Regions from separate parts of the Brevibacillus sp. SIMBA_040 genome, predicted to be linked through region 1. Evidence: a T-box and tRNA genes for the amino acid it is inferred to sense, from the RefSeq annotation. Region 1 holds a T-box; the other holds one or more tRNA genes.
The links. A T-box is a leader RNA that pairs with one kind of tRNA and senses whether it is charged. The one in region 1 lies ahead of leuS (leucine--tRNA ligase), so its partner is inferred to be a tRNA-Leu.
Positions count from the first base shown of each region.

Region 2: it has a tRNA-Leu gene. The T-box ahead of leuS (leucine--tRNA ligase) is inferred to sense a tRNA for this amino acid. The anticodon was not compared.

Region 1 covers NZ_JAWRXI010000016.1:43,272-47,695, forward strand. The annotation lists gene yhbY (ribosome assembly RNA-binding protein YhbY) at 1-34, shown strand, start outside; gene SB752_RS23525 (nicotinate-nucleotide adenylyltransferase) at 52-651, shown strand; gene yqeK (bis(5'-nucleosyl)-tetraphosphatase (symmetrical) YqeK) at 635-1,231, shown strand; gene rsfS (ribosome silencing factor) at 1,224-1,580, shown strand; gene SB752_RS23540 (class I SAM-dependent DNA methyltransferase) at 1,587-2,336, shown strand; T-box leader at 2,376-2,610, shown strand; gene leuS (leucine--tRNA ligase) at 2,687-4,424, shown strand, end outside.
Region 2 covers NZ_JAWRXI010000007.1:62,030-66,453, reverse strand. The annotation lists gene SB752_RS13330 (GerAB/ArcD/ProY family transporter) at 1-276, shown strand, start outside; gene SB752_RS13325 (Ger(x)C family spore germination protein) at 269-1,480, shown strand; gene SB752_RS13320 (hypothetical protein) at 1,503-1,652, shown strand; gene SB752_RS13315 (type 1 glutamine amidotransferase domain-containing protein) at 1,707-2,234, opposite strand; tRNA gene SB752_RS13310 (tRNA-Leu) at 2,438-2,520, opposite strand; gene SB752_RS13305 (cytochrome P450) at 2,683-3,882, opposite strand; gene SB752_RS13300 (anti sigma factor C-terminal domain-containing protein) at 3,976-4,424, opposite strand, start outside.

The DNA.
Region 1 (4,424 bases):
GTCCCGGGAGCACAAGACAATCAAGCTACCATAGGACAGTAGGCAATCACTATGAACGAACAACAACAAAAGCATATTGGTATTATGGGCGGCACGTTCGATCCGATACACTGCGGACATTTGCTCGCTGCTGAACAAGCGCGTGAACAGGCAGGATTGGACGAGGTGTGGTTTATGCCTACCCATGTTCCTCCCCATAAAAAACGGAACAGCCTAACGCTTGCGAAGCATCGCTTGCAAATGGTAGAGCTTGCGGTGGCTGATCATGAATCGTTTTTTGTAACGGATATAGAGCTTAGGCGTGAAGGTCCTTCCTACACCTATGACACGATCGTAGAGCTTGTCTCACAGTACCCAAATTACCGATTCTCCTTTATTATTGGGGGAGACATGGTGCAGATTCTTTCCGAATGGTACCAGTACAAAGAACTGATTCGTATGATACACTTTATTGGTCTGGCTCGGCCGGGAGCTGAGCTGGACAAAGGCAATAACGATGAAGTCGTGACATTTGTCGAGATGCCGGTGTGGGATATTTCTTCTACACTCATCCGGAATAAAGCAGCTGCCGGCAAGAGTATTCGTTATCTCGTGCCAGATGCAGTCGAACGCTATATAAAGGAGAACCGATTCTATGAACAAGTGGAGTAATCGGGAGGCTCTGCTCGAAAAGGTACGGGCGCAAATGCACGACAAGCGTTACCAGCATACGCTCGGAGTAGCTGCGTCGGCAAAGCAGCTTGCAGAGCGATTTGGGGCTGATCCTGAAAAAGCAGAGCTGGCTGGATTCTTGCACGACTACTGCAAATGCTGGCCTGTTGAAAAAATGTCTGAGATTCTGGTTCGCCATGACATGCCAACCGAGCTGTTGGAAGGAGAAAAAGAGCTGTGGCACGCATTTGCCGCAGCTATCGTCATCCAAACGGAGCTTGGCGTCACCGACACAGAGATCTTACAAGCTGTACGCTACCATACGACGGGGCGGGCCGGGATGTCCATGTTAGAAAAAGTGGTTTGTGTGGCAGACTATATAGAACCGAACCGCAACTATCCAGGTGTGGAAGAAATTCGCACAATGGCACAGCATGATCTGGATGCTGCCCTCGCCCATGCTTTGGGAGGGACGATCCGCTTTTTGATAGAAAAGCAGAAGACGGTTTATCCGTTGACGCTGATTGCATACAACGATTTGGTATCCCAAAAAGGGAGAGCAGGAGGGTTTAATGGTTAAAACAGTAGATGATTTGGCACGTTTGGTGGTAAAGGCAGCAGAAGATAAAAAGGCAGAAAACTTCAAGGTACTGGATATCAAAAAACTATCCGTTATTGCGGACTACTTCATGATTTGCCACGGTAACAACGAACGTCAGGTACAAGCGATCGTCAGAGAAATTCGCGATCAGGTGTACAAAAATGGTTTTACGGTACGCGGCATTGAGGGTGCAGATGAAGGGCGCTGGGTTCTCGTTGACCTCGGTGATATCGTGATCCATGTCTTCCACCGTGAAGATCGTGAATTTTATAATTTGGAGCGTCTGTGGAAGGATGCAGAGGAAGTTTCCTTCGCAGAGCAAGGGTAAATACAGATGGCATATGCACATATGGCGGCTGTGTACGACAGGCTGATGGCGGACACTCCCTACGACCAATGGCTGGACTGGGTTGAGCGCATGTGGGCAAAAGGAGAGAAGCCGCAGCACGTCATCGATCTTGGTTGTGGTACGGGCACGATTGCCATCCCGCTTGCCAAGCGTGGATACCGTGTTACGGGAGTCGATTTGTCGGCGGAAATGCTGGCAATCGCATACGACAAGATGAGGCAATCTCAGGTAGATGTTTCCTGGGTGGAGCAGGACATGCGCGAGCTGGAATTGCCTGTGGCAGACGCAGTCATATCGCTATGTGATTCACTCAGCTATTTGACCGAGGAAGCAGATGTCCAGGAGACATTCCAGCGTGTTTTCGCCCATCTTGCGCCCGGGGGCAGCTTTCTGTTTGACGTACACAGTCCTTATAAAATGCTGCATATTTTTGGGGACGAGACCTTCACACACGTGGAGGATGAAGTTTCGTACATTTGGCAATGTTTTTGCGACCCGCTTCGTTTAGAGGTAGAGCATCAGCTGACCTTCTTCCTTTTGCAGCCAAATGGCTTGTACGAGCGAATGGAAGAGGAGCATTGGCAGCGTGCCTACCAACCGATTCAATTGATGCGCTGGCTCACGGAAGCTGGATTCACAGACATTGTGATCACTGCTGATTATTCGGATTTGCCTCCACAGGAATCAAGCGAACGCCTATTTTTTTCAGCACGCAAGCCGAAAGATTTGACATGATTGGTTCTGATTTACTATAATCGTGTTATAACTGCAAATTTCGACGCGTAGAAGAGGAATAGTAAGAAAAGACTTCGTGAATCTAGAGAGTTGACGGCTGGTGCAAGTCAACCCGGAGCATTCTGAACTCACCTCCCAGCACTCCCCCTGAATGTCCTTTGGCTGTGTAAGGGAGAGCGACTCATCCATGATACGGATGTAACAAGTGGGTGAATGTCTGACATTTGCCAATCTGGGTGGTACCGCGGGATAAACACAACCTCTCGTCCCTTTTTCGTTGAACGACAAGGGACGTGGGGTTTTTTTATTTTTTTACACCTTTTACCTATTGAAGATGGGAGTGCTTTACCATGGTTTTTAGTCATCGCAATATCGAAAAGAAGTGGCAGCAATACTGGGAGCAAAACAAAACCTTCAAAACGTCTGAGGACGAAGGCAAGAAGAAATTTTACGCACTTGATATGTTCCCGTATCCATCCGGTGCAGGACTTCACGTAGGTCATCCAGAGGGATACACGGCTACCGATATTTTGTCCCGCATGAAGCGCATGCAAGGCTACAATGTTCTGCACCCAATGGGTTGGGATGCTTTCGGTCTGCCTGCTGAGCAGTACGCACTGGATACAGGGAATGATCCAGCTGAATTTACAGAGCAGAACATCAACAACTTCCGCCGCCAAATTAAGGCTCTGGGCTTTTCTTATGACTGGGACAGAGAGATCAATACGACTGATCCGAGCTACTATAAATGGACGCAATGGATTTTCACCAAGCTGTATGAGCATGGATTGGCTTACGTTGACGAAGTAGCCGTAAACTGGTGCCCTGCTCTGGGAACCGTACTGGCTAACGAAGAAGTCATTGATGGGAAAAGTGAGCGTGGCGGCCATCCAGTTGAACGTCGCCCAATGCGTCAATGGGTACTGAAAATTACTGCTTATGCTGAAAGACTTTTGTCTGACCTGGAAGAACTCGATTGGCCAGAGAGCATCAAAGAAATGCAGCGTAACTGGATCGGTCGTTCAGAAGGGGCAGAGGTGACTTTTGCGATCGACGGACATGACCAATCCTTTACCGTCTTTACAACACGTCCTGATACCTTGTACGGAGCAACTTATGCTGTGCTGGCGCCAGAGCACAAGCTGGTTGACGTAATCACGGTACCAGAACAAAAAGAAGCAGTCGATGCATACCTGGAGCAAGCAAAACGAAAGAGTGATCTGGAGCGCACGGATTTGGCGAAAGAAAAAACCGGGGTATTTACCGGTGCCTATGCAATTAACCCGGTAAACGGCGAGCGTCTGCCAATCTGGATTGCAGATTACGTACTCATCAGCTACGGAACAGGCTCGATCATGGCGGTTCCAGCTCATGACGAACGTGACTATGAGTTTGCCAAAACGTTTGATCTGCCAATCAAGCAGGTAATTGCAGGTGGAGATATCTCCAAGGAAGCGTATGCAGGTGATGGCGAGCACGTCAACTCCGGCATTCTCGATGGATTGAACAAAGAACAAGCGATCAGCAAAATGATCGAATGGCTCGAAGCAGAAGGCAAAGGAAATCGCAAGGTAACGTATCGTCTGCGTGACTGGTTGTTCAGTCGTCAGCGCTACTGGGGTGAGCCGATTCCGATCCTGCATCTGGAGGATGGCACGATGAAGGTCGTTCCAGAATCCGAGCTACCGATCATTTTGCCAAAAACAAAAGAAATCAAGCCGTCCGGTACAGGGGAGTCACCACTCGCCAATATCACCGACTGGATTAACACGGTAGATACGGAAACAGGCCTCAAAGCACGCCGTGAAACGAACACCATGCCACAATGGGCGGGTAGCTGCTGGTACTTCCTGCGCTTTATCGATCCACACAATGATAAAGCAATGGCTGATCCAGAAAAGCTGAAAGAATGGCTGCCGATCGACATTTACATCGGCGGAGCCGAGCATGCGGTTCTTCACTTGCTCTACTCCCGTTTCTGGCACAAATTCCTGTACGATATCGGTGTAGTTCCAACGAAAGAACCTTTCCAAAAGCTGTTTAACCAAGGAATGATTCTTGGCGAGAACAACGAGAAGATGAGTAAAT
Region 2 (4,424 bases), on a different contig from region 1:
TTCACCATTTGGATCATGACCATATTCAATACATGCGCCATGTGGCTGGATATCACAATCATCAATTTGACTTCGATGTTTAGGCGGATAACCAAGATTGTTTGGATTCTCATTCTCTCTCCACTCATCTATTTCATCGCAATGCTCCCGCAAAATCTGGTCGACTTTTTCTCGTTTGCCGATAGACTGACCTACTCTGGCTTTATCATTGTGTACCTCATTCCTATCATTCTCTTGCTTATGGCAAAGATGCGCGGGGTGAAAGGCCATGAATAAGCGTATCGTCTCTCTCAGCCTGTTCGTCACACTTTTGACCATGGTAGCCGGATGCTGGGATCAGGTTCAAATTGAGGAACGAGGATTTGTCGTCGGTGTAACGATTGATGTTCCACGGTCCAGCGAAGCGGAAAAAAAAGCGAATCAAGAGGCTCCTGATAAACCCAAAGGCAAACAGCGTTTTCTGATGACGCATCAAATTGTCATTCCCGGAGGTCTGATCTCAGGCTCGCAAGGAATCAGCGGCGGGCAAAATACGACAGATGAAGCCTTCCTCAATCTCGTCTCTGAGGGTGATTCCTTATTTGAAGTATCACGCGAGCTGTCTACCCGCATCAGTCGAAACCCCTTTTATCAGCACTTGAAAATCCTTGTCGTTTCAGAGGAAATCGCCCGCCAGGCATCAACGTTTACCGATGCAGTGGATATTCTTTTGCGAGACCCGGACTCGAGACGCAGCAGCAAGGTTTTCATTTCCAAAGGAGACGCCAGAAAGGTCATTGAGGTACGGCCCAAAACAGAAAAAATTCCTTCCCTTTATATCAATTCAGTAGGCGAAAACATCAACAAAAATTCGCGAATGCTACCCGAGGTTACAATTGGAGATGTGCATCAATATTTGTTGAATCAGTATAGCTTTGCCCTACCCCGTATCATTGCGGAAAAAGAAGAGGTGAAGGTCGCAGGCTCAGCCATTTTTTCCACAAAAAATAAATTAATCGGCTTTTTGGGCGAAGAAGAAACAGAAGGTCTCAATTTTCTTACGGGCCACGTTCAAGGCGGATTGCTGAAAGCACAGTACAAGGATGACCTGATCGTTTTAAATGTCCATGGAGCCAAGAAAAGTGTAGAAGCAGACACTCGGGACAAAAAACACATCAAGTTTACGATCAAGATTCAATGCGAAGGCACAATTTTTGAATCCTACGCCAAAATCGATTTATTGAATGCAGCCATCATGCAACAGCTGCAAGCGGCCTTTGCCAAAGAAATTGAGCGCTTGTGCCGTGACACCATCCGAAAAGTACACCATGATCTGAAAGCGGACGTTATTGGCCTTGGCAGCCATCTCAAGCAGACTCATTATTCCCTCTGGAAACAAATAAACGATGACTGGGAGCAGGGCCAAAAGCTTTTTGAAAAAAGCGAAATAAACGTAGAAGCGAATGTCTACATCCGCAACATTGGTGGAATCAACAAGTAAGAAAAAATAGGCGGTGCATAGGATGACCAGAATCTTCGGGGCTCTCCCTCCCTTTTTTACATTAGCAGGTGTCATTCTCTCGTTCTTGATCCCGTTTGTCGCTTACAAGATTACAAGCACGATAAAAAAGTACGGAAATCCCCCTTGGAAAAACGGGAACAACAGCGGGTAAGGAAAAAGGGCAGCCGAAATGTATCGGACATGCCCTTTTGTTTATTGAATTTCATTACGCTTGCTCAGCCAGCAAATCAGCAAATGCTTTGGCGTAAGAAGGCAGATCTGGTGGACGGCGCGAACCGACGATGTGTCCGTCTACTACCACCTCTTCATCCACCCAAGTAGCCCCTGCGTTTTCGATATCATCCTTAATCCCAGGCGTGGAGGTCGTTGTCACACCCCGAAGTATTTTCGCAGAAGCGAGTACCCAGCCAGCGTGGCAAATATGGCCGATAGGCTTTTTCGCCTCATGCATAGCGGCTACGAATGACAGCACCTCTGGATATCGGCGCAGTTTATCTGGCGCCCACCCACCTGGCACCAGCACACCAGCATAGTCAGCTGGATCAATTTCTGCCATGCCTTTATCCGTTTCACATGGAACACCGTATTTGCCTATGTACACATGATTTGCTTTTGGTCCAACGAGATGAACGACGGCTCCTTCTTCACGAAGTCGCAGAACCGGGTACCACAGCTCCAAATCCTCAAACTCACTTTCCACAAAACAAACGACTTGTTTCCCTGCAAGTCTCACCGTATCCGCCTCCTTTTGTCTCTATTATTGTAGCTTGTTCTGGAATGAAAAAAAGTGAGAAACAGGTCTAACTCACTGTTTCCCACCTTATTAGAAAACTTGGCTATGCCAAGCCTTTTGGCGTAGCCTTAGTTGCACTTATACTATCATCCTTACATCTTTATACTTTCCGATAGTATAACAAAAAATATGTATGGTGCTGATGGTGCCGGTAGAGGGACTTGAACCCCCACGGTTTCCCTCACGATTTTGAGTCGCGCGCGTCTGCCAATTCCGCCATACCGGCATATAGTAGGAGGTCCTAAAACCCATGTTGATCCAACCGCGTCATTCGACATTTTTCGCTATTTGCATCAACAATTAAATACTATATAGGTCATTTTGGGGAAAAGCAATACCGGATTTTTTTACCAGCTACAAAAGCCCTATACACCAGGCTTTATCCATTTCATTTTTCAAATGTTATCGGAAACTGCTTCACTCCGTAAACAAATGGGCTCGGAATCGGTGTAAGCTCTGTTCCGGACACAAACCGTATATGCTGCAATCTCTCTACGATAGCTTGGATCGCGATTTGGCCTTCTAGACGGGCGAGTGGCGCTCCCAGGCAAAAGTGAATACCGAAGCCGAACGCGAGATGCGCATTAGGCTTTCGATCCACGATAAAGGTATCAGGATCTTGGAATTTTGCCCTGTCACGATTGGCCGCTGCCACCCAGGATATCACTTGGTCATCCGCTTTAATTTGCGCATCCCCAATCTGCACATCCTTGGTTGCTACTCGACCGATCGCTTGAACCGGCGGATAAAATCGCAGGACCTCCTCGATGAAACCGGGAATGAGCGTTGGCTGCTCGCGAAGTGTCTGCTGTAATTTTTCATCCTCAGTCAGGCGGCGTACGGCATTTGTAATCAGATTGGTCGTCGTCTCGTTCCCCGCTGCTAGTAGAAGGATAGAGAAAATGATGATTTCTTTATCGTCGAGCTTTTCTCCGTCAATCTCTGCTGACAGGAGTAGGGAAATCAGGTCATCCTTTGGCTCCTGACGCCGCAGCTTCATGATTTCCGCAAAGTATACATCCAGCTCTTCGCGCGCCTGTGTTCTTTCCGCCATCACTTGAACGAATAGCTCTTCTGTATTTTTGGCTGGCCCCTTTACTAAAATATCCGACCAGTCTTTAAATAGCTTCCGATCCTTCGCCGGTACACCTAACAGCTCCGCGATGACGATGACAGGCAGCGGAACGGCGAGGTCGTGCACCATGTCCATTTTTTCCTCGTTTTGTACCGCATCCAATAGCTCATCCGTAATCGATTGGATGCGTGGAGCCAGATCGGCAATCACCTTTGGTGTAAAGGCTTTACTGACCAATGCCCTCATTTGTGTGTGCCTTGGTGGGTCCATCATGAGGATCGACTCATTTTCCTCCCCACCTCTTCTCGATGAAAAGGTAGCCGGGTCCTTCAAAATGCGATGAACATCCTCATAGCGAAAGACATCCCAGCAATTTCGATTTTCATCATAGCGAACAGGGGTTGTCTCCCGCAGTTGCTCAAAAATCGGAAAGGGGTTGAGCTTCTTCTCGATCGTATTTAAATCTTCCATCGGTATGATATTTGCGTACCGCTTCTTATTCGTTGTTTGCATATTTCATTTCTCCCATACTTGTCTTCTTGGTACATTCCTCCTCTATCGTCCCCATCCCATTCAATTTCATTCCTTACACGTGGGCCACTACCACTACCAATTCCATACCTCGATCCTGCCCAAACGGAATTCATGAAACTCCGGATCTTGCCCGAGCTTCTCTAGCTCACGCACAGGACCGGTGACAAGCGCTCCATAGACTGTGATGCCATGCTCTTTCAGATAAGCAAGGCGTGGCTCATCGTAGCTTTCGAATCTACTTTTCCCATTTGCCAGCACATACTCCAGGTCGGGAATCAACTGCTTTTCCGCACTCTCCACCGATTCTGTTAAATCAAAAGTCGTCTGTGACAGTCGCGATTTCTCGTCATAGAGCACTTCAGGTCTAAGCACCAGGAAAGGAACATAGGTCTCATCACCGCGAGAATGGGAGGGCTCAAACGTCTTTAGCTCTCCTGCGTACACAGGCATTTGTAAAATGGAGACGTCGTACTTGGAAAGCAACTTGCGCATTTGCTCCGGCGATTGCGGATCGATGGAGG